Regions from separate parts of the Streptomyces sp. CA-288835 genome, predicted to be linked through region 2. Evidence: riboswitches for the same ligand, from Rfam matches in the RefSeq annotation. Region 2 holds a riboswitch; each other region holds the start of a gene.
What was found. A riboswitch is a leader RNA that binds a small molecule or an ion and turns the genes downstream of it on or off. The one in region 2 is predicted to bind cyclic di-AMP.
Positions count from the first base shown of each region.

Region 1 (3,200 bases), 1.6 Mb from region 2:
CGGCGACGTCGCCCGCCTTCGCCTCACCGGCGTCCGTCAGCCGGTCGATCTCGTCGGCGACGAACTGCGCCTCGTCGTGCTCCGTGTCGGCGACGTAGCCGGTGATGCGCGCGCCTGCGCCCGCGTTGGTCCACAGGTTCTTGGGGCGGCGGCTTTCGTTGCGCTCGATGACCGCGTTCGCGGCGCTCAGGATCGTCTGTGTGGAGCGGTAGTTCTGCTCCAGGAGGATCGTCGTCGCGTCCGGGTAGTCCTCCTCGAACTGGAGGATGTTGCGGATGGTCGCGCCGCGGAAGGCGTAGATGGACTGGTCGGCGTCACCGACGACACACAACTCGGCGGGCGGCACGTCGTACTCGCTCGGGGGTACGTCCACGGGGTGCTCGGAGGTGCCGACGAGTTCACGTACGAGGGCGTACTGGGCGTGGTTGGTGTCCTGGTACTCGTCCACCAGCACGTGACGGAAGCGGCGGCGGTAGTGCTCGGCGACGTCCGGGAAGGCGCGCAGGAGGTTGACCGTGGTCATGATCAGGTCGTCGAAGTCGAGGGCATTCGCCTCGCGCAGCCGCGACTGGTACATCGCGTAGGCCTGGGCGAGGGTCTTCTCGAAGCCGTCACTCGCCTGGGCGGCGAAGTCCTCCTCGTCGATCAGCTCGTTCTTGAGGTTCGAGATCTTGGCGCTGAACGACTTGGGCGGGAACCGCTTCGGGTCGAGGTCCAGGTCGCGGCAGACCAGGGCCATGAGGCGCTTGCTGTCGGCGGCGTCGTAGATCGAGAACGAGGAGGTGAAGCCGAGCTTCTTCGACTCGCGCCGCAGGATCCGTACGCACGCGCTGTGGAAGGTCATCACCCACATCGCGTTCGCACGCGGGCCGACGAGGTGCTCGACGCGCTCCTTCATCTCGCCCGCGGCCTTGTTGGTGAACGTGATGGCGAGAATCTGGCCGGGATGCACCTTGCGCTCGCCGAGCAGGTACGCGATCCGGTGTGTGAGCACACGGGTCTTGCCGGAACCGGCACCGGCCACGATGAGCAGGGGGGAGCCGGAGTGCACGACCGCCGCGCGCTGGTTGTCGTTCAGCCCCTCCAGGAGCGCGGCCGCGTCCACATGCGGACGGGGGGCACCATCGCGGTAGTACGCCTCCCGGTCCGGCGGCACGTCGAACTTCCCGCCGAACAGATCGTCCGGAACCTGCTCCGGTACGTGCTCGTCCTCGGGCGGTGGCGGGGGCTCTTCCTCGTGGTCCCGCGAGGGTTTGAGGTCCGCCAGGAAGCTGTCATCAAAGAGGCTGCTCATCGCTCTCCGAGTCTAGGCTCCCCCACTGACAGCTCGCCGCCGCCCTGAAAAGCTGTCCGGGAAAACCCTGAGAACTCCGCTCGTACGAGACTGCCGAGGGCCCGCCCGGATTTCTCTCACCCTCCAGGACCGTCCCGTCACGGTCGGCGACGGATCATGGAGACTGAGGCTAAGGTCACGAAAACGTATCGGACAATTCGCTCATCAACCTTCACAGGAGCCACACGAGTTGGTTAGCTTTCGCAGTGGGCCGCTCGACCCCCACCGGCGAACGTCGCCGGGCCGTGCGGCTCCCGCCGAGTCCGGTACGCCTTTGTGGCAACCCGGAGCCGGGGACCCACCGACCTTGGGGTGAATCGGTCCAACTCCCTTAGGGGACAAGGACCGTAGGGCAAACCTTCCGAAGCACACGCCCGAACCCGACAGCTAACTCGGTAGGCGGAGCACGGAAGGAGTCGCCTTCGTGGCGCCACACCGCAAAGCGCGGTCGTCCAATCCCAAGGGCATACGGACCCCTGCCCTCGCCACCGCCGCTCTCACCTCGGTGGCCCTCCTGTCGCAGACCGCGAACGCCTCGCCCTCCGCGGAGCCGAAGCCCAGTCTCGACGAAGTCCAGAAGAAGGTCGACGACCTCTACGCGCAGGCGGAGACGGCGACCGAGAAGTACAACGGTGCCAAGGAGAAGACCAGCAAGCAGCGCAAGAAGGTCGACAACCTCCTTGACGACGTCGCCTCCCGCACGCAGAAGCTCAACGAAGCACGCGAGGAACTCGGTACGTTCGCCACCGCGCAGTACCGCACGGGCACCGCCGCCCCGGACACCGCGGCCATGCTGCTCGCGGACAACCCGCAGGACTACTTCGACCAGAACCAGCTGATGGACCGGCTGACCAGCCGCCAGCAGCAGGCCGTCGACGACTACGCGACGCAGCAGTCCGAGATGACGCAGATGCGTCAGGAGGCCTCCGAGAGCCTTCAGTCGCTCACCCAGACCGAGAACACGCTGAAGTCGTCCAAGGCGACCGTTCAGCGGAAGCTCGCCGAGGCCCGCCAGTTGCTCTCGCAGCTGACCGCCGAGGAGAAGGCGCGGCTCGCGGCGATCGAGCGGGAGCAGCGCGAGGAGGCCCAGCGCAAGGCGGAGGAACTGGCGCGGCAGCAGGCCGCGGAGGAGCAGCGCCGCCAACAGCAGCAGGCCCAGCCGGCTCCCGCGCCCTCCACCGGCGCGGGGACCTCGACCGGCACGGGCACTTCCGCGGGCGCCTCGACGGCCAAGGGCGAGAAGGCACTCGCCTTCGCCCGTTCCCAGACCGGCAAGCCGTACGTCTGGGGCGCCTCAGGACCGGACTCCTACGACTGCTCCGGCCTCACCCAGGCCGCCTGGAAGGCCGCCGGCGTCACCCTCCCGCGCACCACCTGGGACCAGGTCAAGACCGGCACCCAGGTCTCGGTCGCCAGCGCCCAGCCCGGAGACCTCGTCTTCTTCTACGACGACATCAGCCACGTCGGCCTCTACCTCGGCGACGGCATGATGATCCACGCCCCGAAGCCCGGTGCGTACGTCCGCGAGGAGTCGATCTACTACATGCCGGTCCACAGCGTGGTCCGTCCGGCGTGAGGCACGCGCGCGTGGACCCCATTTCGGGGTGCACGCGCGCGTGAGCCGTTTTTGGGTTTTTGGGGCTCTTCATGAGGCCGTGTTTCGAGGCTCCCCATGAGGCCGTTTTCGCGGACCTTCGGGCCGTCAGGTCCAGAGCACCGCGATGAAGACGTTGGCGGTGGTCAGCCCGCCGACCAGACCGAACGAGCCCTTGTCCACCTTCTCCTCGTCCCGCTTCACGTACACGAGGCCCAGGATCACGATCAGCAGCGCCAGCTTGACGCCGATCTTGATGTTGTTGACCGTCTG
Region 1 is NZ_JBNJMW010000001.1:3,886,895-3,890,094, forward strand. It holds gene pcrA (DNA helicase PcrA) at 1-1,294, opposite strand, end outside; cyclic di-AMP (ydaO/yuaA leader) riboswitch at 1,579-1,750, shown strand; gene ACQEVY_RS17430 (NlpC/P60 family protein) at 1,758-2,909, shown strand; gene ACQEVY_RS17435 (hypothetical protein) at 3,036-3,200, opposite strand, start outside.
Region 1: another riboswitch for cyclic di-AMP. It lies ahead of ACQEVY_RS17430 (NlpC/P60 family protein); the one in region 2 lies ahead of ACQEVY_RS24945 (M23 family metallopeptidase).

Region 2 (3,200 bases):
CCGCGGACCGCCAGCACATACGACGCGTGCTCCTGCCCTTCACGGGCCTGCTGCTGGCGATGGGCATGCACGCCCTCTGGAACGGCTCGTCGACCTTCGGCACGTACGGCTTCTTCGCGGTGTACGCGGCCTTCATGGTGCCCGCGTTCGGCCTGCTGACCTGGCTGGCCATCTGGACCCGGCAGCGCGAACTCGGCACGATCCGCACCGAACTGCCCGCGTACGCGATGGCGGGCTGGCTGACGGTTCCCGAGCCGTTCGTGCTGGGCTCGATGAAGGCGCGGAGGCTGGCCCGCGAGTGGGCCACGCATCACGGCGGCCGCCCGGCGGGGCGGGCGGTCGCGGAGTACGAGGCGTACGCGACCTCTCTCGCGTTCCTCCGCCACCGGGGGCGCCGCGGCCGCGCGGGCACCGATTTCGTCGTACGGGAACGGGAGTTGCTCAACGAGCTCTGGGCCCGCCGTGAGCTGGCTCGCCCCGCGCTGGCGTACGCGGCCCGGGCCACGGCTCCGCCGCCGGCGCCGCCGCCGTGGCCGACGTACGGGAACTCGTACGGGCAGGCGTCGCCCTACCCGGCGTACAACCCCTACCGGAACTAGGCGCTCCGCTGGAGGTGCAGTGATTCGGCTGCGGGCCGGTGGGGGCTGGTCGCGCCCACGCGGCGGAGCCGCAAATCGACGCAGCCCCGCGCCCCTATCGGGGCCTGCGGCCCCTCAAGCGGGCGCGGTACCGCACTGGGCTTCACCAAAGCCGCCCAGCCCGGAACCAGGCGAAAACCAAGACGCCACCCGCTTCTCGTCCGAAAGCGAATGGCGTCAAAGATCTTGCAGGACTTACGGGTTGAGCCCCTTGCTCCGCAGCCAAGCCATCGGGTCGATCCCATCCCCGCCCGACGTCTTGACCTCCATGTGGAGGTGCGCCCCGGTGACATTGCCGGTCGCGCCGACGCGGCCGATGACCTCGCCCGTGCTGACCTTCTGGCCGACGCTGACGCTGATCGAGGACTGGTGGGCGTACCAGACCTCCGTGCCGTCGTCGAGCTTGAGCTTGGTGAGGTAGCCGTACGAGCCGTTCCAGCCGGCCTCGGTGATGGTGCCGCTGTGGACGGCCTTGAGCGGCGTGCCCGAGGGAGCGGCGAAGTCCAGGCCGGTGTGGGTCCCGGAGGACCACAGCGCGCCGGACTGCCCGAAGGTCGAGGTGATGGTGTACGAGGACGTCGGCAGCGCGAAGCTCTTGGCGAGCTCGGCGAGGCGCTCCGCCTCAGCCTTCTGCCGGGCCTCCTCCGCCGCCTTCTCCTTGGCGGCTTCGGCCTTGGCCTTGGCCTCTTCCCGCTCCTTGGCGGCCTGGTCGGCGGCCTTCTTCGCGGCGGCGGTCGCCGCGGCCTGCCGGGCCTCCTGGTCCACCTGATCCTGCTGGCGCTCGGCCTGGAGGATGATGCGGGCGCGCAGGGCCTCGCCTGCGTCGGAGTTGCCCTGCTCGGCGTCCGCGGTGCTCAGACCGGCGTGGGTGAGCGGAGTCGTGGAACCGGGCTCTTCGTCCGTGTCGCCCGAGATCAGCGGAAGGTCGGGAAGCGTGATCGAGACCGGCGGCTTGCCGGTGTTCGCGCTGGCCATGCCGCCCGCGCTGACGGCGGCGATGACGCCGACGCCCAGAACCGTGGAGCTGCGTGCGAGGCCTCCGCCGCGCTGCTTGCCGACGCGGTGCCTGCCGCGTACGGGCTTGAGGGAATCCTCAGAGGGGTTCCACTCCTCCCAGGTCTCCTCGTCCTGGCGTTTGCCGTAGCCGAATGTGTCGGGCTCCTCATTCGGCGCGAACGAAGTCTGGGGGGCAGGCCGGTTGGACGCCACGTAGGCGCACTCCTTTCCTTCCTTCCGCCTACCGGGTTAGCTGACGGGTTCGGAGCAGGAAGGTCTCCTACGCGCGTTGCTCACGGTGTCTCCACCGGAACAACGCCCGATTCACCCCAAGTTGGTGGTTCCCCGGTTCCCTTGCGGGATTCGGCGCGTGCGCACGGAGCCGACTCTTGTGTCGGCTGGGACGACCGCGCTGCGTTATCGAACGTTAATAGAGGCAGGCCCTGGATTCCAAGCTGTTCTGGAGATTCGTTGGCAGTCTTGGCCTGGACTTTCAGGTCATCACTGGGATGAATCGGGCGAGTTGATCGTGACTCAGCTCCAATTCACTGCTGTGACTGCTGTTGACAATGTTTCAGTTGTTATGCGGAGTGGGTTCGTCCGACTACGGAAGGTGATACGACGCCGCCTCCGGCATCATGCGTCCGCCTCACCAGTCGCCCTCACGGTCTCCGGACCGCCAGCAGCGCCATGTCGTCCGTCGCGCCGCCGACTCCCGTATGCCGTACGACTTCCTCCACGAGCGTGGCCAGCAGCGCCCGGGGTCCGTGGAAGGTCCGGCCCGCGAGCCTGTCCGCCGGGTCGAAGAAGACGCCGTGCCGGTCCCGGGCCTCGGTCACCCCGTCCGTGTAGAAGAGCAGGGTGGCTCCGGCGGGGAACGGGACCTCCTGCGCCCGGTCGGGCCACGGGCCCAACTCGCCCATCCCGAGCGGCAGTGCGGGGTCCTCGTCCTTCAGCGTGTCCAGCGAGCCGTCGCCGTAGAGCATGAGCGGCCCCGGGTGGCCGCGGTGGACGAGGCGTACGACGGCGTCGGCGTGCGGGATTTCGGCCAGTACGGCGGTGGTGAAGCCCTCGAACGCCTCGAGGCCGCCGCGCCGGGCGGCCTCGCGCACCAGTGCTCGCTCCAGCCGCTGCGCCACCGCCTCCAGGGTCGCCTCCTGCTCGGCGGCCTCCCGGAAGGCCCCGATGAGCACGGCCACGGCCGCCACCGCGCCCATGCCCTTCCCGCGTACGTCGCCGACGACGAGCCGTACGCCGTGCGGGGTGTCCTGCACGGCGTACAGGTCGCCCCCGATGAACGCGTCCGCCTGCGCCGCCTCGTACCGCGCCGCGATGTCGAGCCCGCCGATCCGTTCGGCCGGTTCGGGCAGTACGGCGCGCTGGGCCGCCTCCGCGATCTCGCGGGCGGAGGCGAGACGTTGGTCACTGCGGCGCACGAGGCGGTTGATGGCGAGCGCCAGCACGGCAACCGCGGTCGCGGTGGCCACCTCGGTGGCGGCGCCCACGTCGAAGTCGCCCCTGATGTGCAGCAGGGACAGGGCGGCGACGGAGACGACTCCGGTGCGC
Region 2 is NZ_JBNJMW010000001.1:5,509,615-5,512,814, reverse strand. It holds gene ACQEVY_RS24950 (PrsW family intramembrane metalloprotease) at 1-599, shown strand, start outside; gene ACQEVY_RS24945 (M23 family metallopeptidase) at 834-1,847, opposite strand; cyclic di-AMP (ydaO/yuaA leader) riboswitch at 1,858-2,013, opposite strand; gene ACQEVY_RS24940 (PP2C family protein-serine/threonine phosphatase) at 2,297-3,200, opposite strand, start outside.

Region 3 (3,200 bases), 2.8 Mb from region 2:
CGCGCGGTGCTCGTGTACGAGCCGATCGCCACCGACGAGGAGACCGCCACCGACGAGGAGAGCGCCCAGTGACCGAGGCCACCGTGACCATCGACTTCCATCCCCAGCCCCAGGCCGGCGAGGCCAAGCCCTGGGCCTTCCCGGCGCCCGAGCGCGGTGCGCTCGACAACGGCCTGACGGTGCTGCGCTGCCACCGCCCCGGCCAGCAGGTCGTCGCCGTGGAAATCCTCCTGAACGCACCGCTGGAGGCCGAGCCGCAGGGCCTGGACGGTGTCGCCACGATCATGGCGCGTGCGTTCTCCGAAGGCACCGACAAGCACTCAGCCGAGGAGTTCGCCGCCGAACTGGAGCGCTGCGGCGCCACGTTGGACTCGCACGCCGACCACCCGGGCGTACGGCTGAGCCTCGAGGTCCCGGTATCGCGGCTCCCGAAGGCGCTCGGTCTGCTCGCCGACGCCCTCAGGGCGCCCGCTTTCGAGGACAGCGAGGTCGAACGGCTCGTCCGCAACCGGCTCGACGAGATCCCGCACGAGACCGCCAACCCGGCCCGCCGCGCCGCCAAGGAGCTCTCCAAGCAGCTCTTCCCGGCGACCTCGCGCATGTCGCGCCCGCGCCAGGGCACCGAGGAGACGGTCGCGGCCATCGACTCGGCGGCGGTACGCGCCTTCTACGAGAAGCATGTACGCCCCGCCACGGCCACCGCGGTCGTCGTGGGCGACCTCACCGGTGTCGACCTCGACGGACTGCTCGGTGACACGCTCGGCGCCTGGACCGGCTCGCCGGCCGAAGCGCGTCCCGTGCCTCCGGTGACCGCCGACGACACCGGCCGCGTGGTCATCGTCGACCGCCCAGGAGCCGTGCAGACGCAGCTGCTCATCGGCCGCGTCGGCGCCGACCGGCACGACCGTGTGTGGCCCGCCCAGGTGCTCGGCACGTACTGCCTCGGCGGCACCCTCACCTCGCGTCTCGACCGCGTCCTGCGCGAGGAAAAGGGCTACACCTACGGTGTGCGGGCGTTCGGCCAGGTGCTGCGCTCCGCCCCGGACGGTACGGGCGTCGCGATGCTCGCCATCAGCGGCTCGGTGGACACCCCGAACACCGGCCCGGCGCTGGACGACCTCTGGAAGGTGCTGCGTACGCTCGCGGCCGAGGGTCTGACGGACGCCGAGCGCGATATCGCCGTACAGAACCTGGTGGGTGTGGCGCCGCTCAAGTACGAGACCGCGGCCGCCGTCGCCGGCACGCTCGCCGACCAGGTCGAGCAGCACCTGCCGGACGACTTCCAGGCGACCCTGTACCGCCAACTCGCCGCGACGGGCACCGTGGAGGCCACCGCGGCCGCCGTGAGCGCCTTCCCGGTGGACCGTCTGGTGACCGTCCTCGTCGGGGACGCCGCCCAGATCGAGGAGCCCGTCAAGGCCCTCGGAATCGGTGAAGTGAGCGTGGTCCCGGCCGAGTAGAGCCGCCGCACATCCCAGGGACCCTGGAGGCTGATGAGCCTCCAGGGTCCCTCTTTGTCCAAATTGATTGGATTGGTTGCGAGTTGGTATGGAGGTTGTGTGTCTGGCCTGTGGCGTGCGCTACAAAAGCCGTCATCCGTTTGTTATTTGAGAGATGACCCGCTTAGCGTCAGTCCGGCTGTCCGTCAGGCACTGCGCCGCACCCGCGGCACCGGACAGTCATCGCCGAGTCCCCGTACGGCGCGAGCCAGGGGAGCCGGGGACCCATCGCAGTCCCTGGGGTGAATCGGGCGCCCTCCAGGAGGGGGCCCGTAGGAGACCTTCCTGCTCCGAACCCGTCAGCTAACCCGGTAGGCGAGAAGGAAGGAAAGGACAAGCCACTTCATGGCGTTCACCCGCGCCACCGGGAAGCACCGTCGCCCGAGCCGTACGAAGCGCACGTCCTCGAGGACCGTTGGCGTAGCGACACTCGCCACCACCGGTGTCATCGGCACTCTGGCCGCCCCGGCGTTCGCCGGCCCGTCCACTGCCAAGCAGACAGGGCTGACCCAGGCCGTCACCATGGGCGACTCGGTCGCCGACCAGATCGACGCCCAGGCCCACGCCCAACGGCAGGCCGCCGAGGAGGCCGCCGCCCGTCAGGCAGCGGAAGAGGCCGCCAAGAAGCGGGCCGCCGAGCAGAAGGCCCGCGCCGAGGCGAAGGCCAAGGCGGAGCGTGCGGCCGAGGAGCGCGCCGCCCGTGAGGCCGAGCGCAAGCGCCTGCTCAACTCCTTCGTCTCGCCGATCAGCGACTCGTACGTCTCGACCGGCTACAAGGCCGGCGGCTCCGTCTGGTCGTCGGGCAGCCACACCGGCGTCGACTTCCACGCCGCCAGCGGCACGACCGTCCGCTCCGTGGGCGCCGGCACCGTCGTCGAGGCCGGCTTCGAGGGCTCGTACGGCAACCAGGTCGTCATCAAGATGAACGACGGGACGTACACGCAGTACGCCCACATGTCGTCCCTCTCCGTCTCCGTCGGCCAGAGCGTCACCCCGGGCCAGCAGATAGGCCTCTCCGGGGCGACCGGCAACGTCACCGGAGCGCACCTGCACTTCGAGGCGCGTACGTCCCAGGAGTACGGCTCGGACATGGACCCCGTCGCCTACCTCCGCTCGCACGGCGTGAACCTCTGACGACTCACCGCACCCTTCCCGAGGGCCCCGGCTCGCCGAGCCGGGGCTTTCGTGCGTCTTGACCGGACGTCTGCCTGTTCTGCGCGACTATGTGTCCAAAAAAACGCCATGGATTCCGGCCCGCCATCGGAATTTCCCGCACTCTGCAATAGAGTCACCGAACGAGCGTCAATCGACCGCGTTTCGCGGGGATTAAGGCGGAGGTCCGGTCATGCGTATTCCCGCGCACTCGGTATGCACGGCGATCCGTGACGACATCGTGGCGGGTGTCTACGAACGCGGCAGCCGGCTCACCGAGGAACTCCTCGCGCGTCGCTACGGCGTCTCGCGGGTCCCCGTGCGGGAGGCGCTGCGCACGCTGGAGGCAGAGGGCTTCGTCGTCACCCGCAGGCATGCGGGCGCGTGCGTCGCGGAACCCACCGAGCAGGAGGCCGCGGACCTGCTGGAGATGCGCATGCTCCTGGAGCCGCTGGGCGCCGCGCGCGCCGCACAGCGGCGTACGGAGGCGCACCTCAAGGTGCTGCGAGGCCTCGTCAGGCTGGGCCAGGAGCGGGCCAGGAAGGGCCA
Region 3 is NZ_JBNJMW010000001.1:2,673,375-2,676,574, reverse strand. It holds gene ACQEVY_RS12130 (M16 family metallopeptidase) at 1-72, shown strand, start outside; gene ACQEVY_RS12125 (M16 family metallopeptidase) at 69-1,460, shown strand; cyclic di-AMP (ydaO/yuaA leader) riboswitch at 1,674-1,831, shown strand; gene ACQEVY_RS12120 (M23 family metallopeptidase) at 1,845-2,633, shown strand; gene ACQEVY_RS12115 (GntR family transcriptional regulator) at 2,845-3,200, shown strand, end outside.
Region 3: another riboswitch for cyclic di-AMP. It lies ahead of ACQEVY_RS12120 (M23 family metallopeptidase); the one in region 2 lies ahead of ACQEVY_RS24945 (M23 family metallopeptidase).

Region 4 (3,200 bases), 4.0 Mb from region 2:
GTTGCCCACTGCCCCAGTCCGTGCCGGAAGTCGTCGCGGGCGATGAGCCGTCCCCGGCGGTGGCCCGCCGACGCGCTCGAGGCATGCGCACTCGCTGTGTGCGCGGGGGCCACGGCCGCGAGGGCGGCACCGGCCGCCAGGGCTCCGAAGGCTCTGCGGGTCGTCATGGAGCGTCTCCTCGGCTGGCGTCAGGGCGGGACAGAAAGCGCTTGCCCGGAGATCTTGACGGCAGCCCGCCACCTCTGTCGACCCCGCGAACAAGCCGAAGGCCGGACCCGGGGATCAGGGGTCCGGCCTTCGGCGTGAGAGGGAGACGCGATCCGCCCGCGGCGGCGCTCAGGTGGCGTCAGGCGGAGACGCCGTGCGAGCGCAGGAACGCCATCGGGTCCACGTCCGAGCCGTAGTCCGGCGTGGTGCGGATCTCGAAGTGCAGGTGCGGGCCGGTGACGTTGCCGGTCGCGCCGGAGAGACCGATCTGCTGACCGGCGGTCACGGACTGCCCCTGTGAGACGGAAAGGGACGAAAGGTGGGCGTACTGGGCGTAGTGGCCGTCGTTGAGCTGGATGACGACCTGGTTGCCGTACGCGCCGCCCCAGCCGGCGGAGACGACAGTGCCCGCACCCACAGCCTTGAGCGACGTGCCGGTCGCGGCGGCGAAGTCGACGCCGGTGTGGTAGCCGCTGGACCACATGCCGCCCGACATCCGGTACGGCGTGCTGACGGTCGCGCCGTCGACCGGCATGGTGAAGCCACTCGAACTGCTGGGCGCCTCGGCGGCCTTGGCGGGCTCGGCCTTCTTCGCGGGTGCCTGGGGGGCCGCGGCCGTCTTGGGGGCCGCGGCCGCCTGGGGAGCCTTGGCCTCGTTGGCGCCGGAAGGCGCGGCGGCCTTCTTGCCGATCGTCAGCTTCTGGCCCGGGTGGATGAGCCCGGGGTCACTGCCGACGACCTGGCGGTTGTCGGCGTAGAGCTTCTTCCAGCCACCGCTGACATTCTGGGCGTTGGCGATCTTCGAGAGAGAATCGCCCGTCTTTACTTCGTACGTCCTGGTCGCGGCCTTCTTCTGAGCGGCGACCGGAGCGGACTCAACGGCCTTCTGGGAAACAGTTTCGGCCTTGTCGGAAACAGACGCGTTCGCGCTCTGCGGAGTCGCGGCCTGTGCGCCGGCGGCTCCCAGCAAAGGAAGTGCGAGAGCGGCGCCGCCTGTTGAGGCAACGGCGATCGAGCGGGTGAAACGCGCGGACTTCGGGCGGCGGTGCTTACCCTTCGCGGGCATGGCGAATTCCTCTCCGGCGCCTGCGAGGTGAGCTGTCGGGTGCGAGCTGGAGATGCCCGGCCGCGCTTTCGCGCAGCTTTACCCCAAGCCTGTTCCGGAGACCGGATCAGGCGTTGTACCTGTGGGTCCCCCGCTCCTGCCGTGTACGGATCGGTGTGCGGATTCCAGGCGGCGGCAGGATTAGGCGTCCGCCTGGATTGGTCGTGAACGTAAGCGAATAAGACGCGCAGGGACAAGCTTTGGGTTGCCTATGTGCCCCATTCTCTTGATCCTTGACCGAAATCGCCGTCACGCTCCGTGAATCACCGCTCTCCGGCTTTGCTGAAATCCCCTGTAAACGCGCTTGAATTACGTGAACATGGCGACAGCGGACCGTCACGAATATGACGCTGCTCACGCATCACGGATTCAGGAGTGCCCATTCCAGAGCGAGTTGGAATGAAGGCACTCCAATACGGACACAACTCTCAGATGCGACGCAGACGGAAAACTGCCGCATCAAGGTCCCCGCGCAGGCCGGTCCGAAGTCCGTGATGCAACAACACGGCACCTTTGTACACTTCGCCCGTTTCGAGGCATTCGTACGTCGCCACCGGGTCGAGCCCCCGCAGCCGTACGGGCGCCACGGGCTCGCCGTAACGCTGAGCCTGGAGCCAGGCAAGGACGACGACCTGGTCCTCATGGACGTACTGCACGGCGCTCAGCCCGCCCTCCGGTGCCCGCAGTCGGTAGAGGCCGCCACGCTGCACCACGGGCCGGATCTCCTTGTAGAGCGCCACCCAGTCCCGCGCCTCGGCGAGTTCCTCGTCACTCCACTCGGTCAGGTCACCACCGACCCCGAGCACTCCGGCCATGGAGCTCACAAAGCGGAAGCGCAGCGAACTCACGCGCCCGTTGAGCTGCTTGTTGGGGCTGTCGGTGACCCAGGCGGCCATGGCCCGCGCCGGGTGGATCTGACTGAAACCGTGCTGGATGGCGAGCCGGTCGAGCGGGTCGGTGTTGTCCGAGGTCCACACCTGGTCCGTACGCGCCATGACACCGAGGTCGATCCGGCCGCCACCACCGGAGCAGGACTCGAAGGCGACACCGGGGTGCGCGGCCCGCAGCCGGTCCAACAGGCCGTACAGGGCGTGCACATGGTCGACCCACAGCCGCTGCGGGTACGCCTCCCCGGGCCAGCCGGCGTCCGTGAAGCAGCGGTTGAAGTCCCACTTCACGTAGTCGATCGGAGCACTGGAGAGCAGCCCGTGAAGCTGCTCCCACAGGTACTCCTGGACGTCCTCGCGCGCGACGTTCAGTACGAGCTGATTACGCAGCTCTGTCTTCTTTCGTCCTGGTTGGTACTGAATCCATTCGGGATGCGCTCGATACAACTCACTGTCCGCATTGACCATTTCCGGCTCGACCCAGATCCCGAACTGCATGCCCAGGGCGTGCACGTCGTCGGCGAGGGGCTTGAGCCCGGCCGGGAAGCGGTCGGGGTTGGGCGTCCAGTCCCCGAGCCCGGCCCGGTCGCTGGTCCGCTTCCCGAACCAGCCGTCGTCGACCACGAACAGTTCCACGCCCATCGCCGCGGCCCGCCGGGCGAGCGCCCGCTGCTGTTCCTCGGAGATGTCGAACTCCGTGGCCTCCCAGGAGTTGTAGAGCACCGGCCGGTCCTGGTCCGCGTCCGGGATCACATACGCCCGCTGGTACGCGTGCCAGGCCCGGCTCGCCCCGCCGAAGCCGCCATCGCTCCACAGCCCCGCGAAGACCGGGGTGACAAAGCTCTCGCCCGGCTCCAGCCGCACCAGGCCGGATTCGTCGTACCCGGCGCCGCCGGTGATCTGCACGCGCGCGTCCGGGAGTTGGGCCACGGCGATCCGCCAGGAGCCGGACCAAGCGAGCGCGCACCCGTACACCTCGCCGTGCTCCTCGGTCGCCGCGC
Region 4 is NZ_JBNJMW010000001.1:1,504,721-1,507,920, forward strand. It holds gene ACQEVY_RS06900 (DUF6250 domain-containing protein) at 1-167, opposite strand, end outside; gene ACQEVY_RS06905 (M23 family metallopeptidase) at 347-1,273, opposite strand; cyclic di-AMP (ydaO/yuaA leader) riboswitch at 1,276-1,439, opposite strand; gene ACQEVY_RS06910 (alpha-galactosidase) at 1,741-3,200, opposite strand, start outside.
Region 4: another riboswitch for cyclic di-AMP. It lies ahead of ACQEVY_RS06905 (M23 family metallopeptidase); the one in region 2 lies ahead of ACQEVY_RS24945 (M23 family metallopeptidase).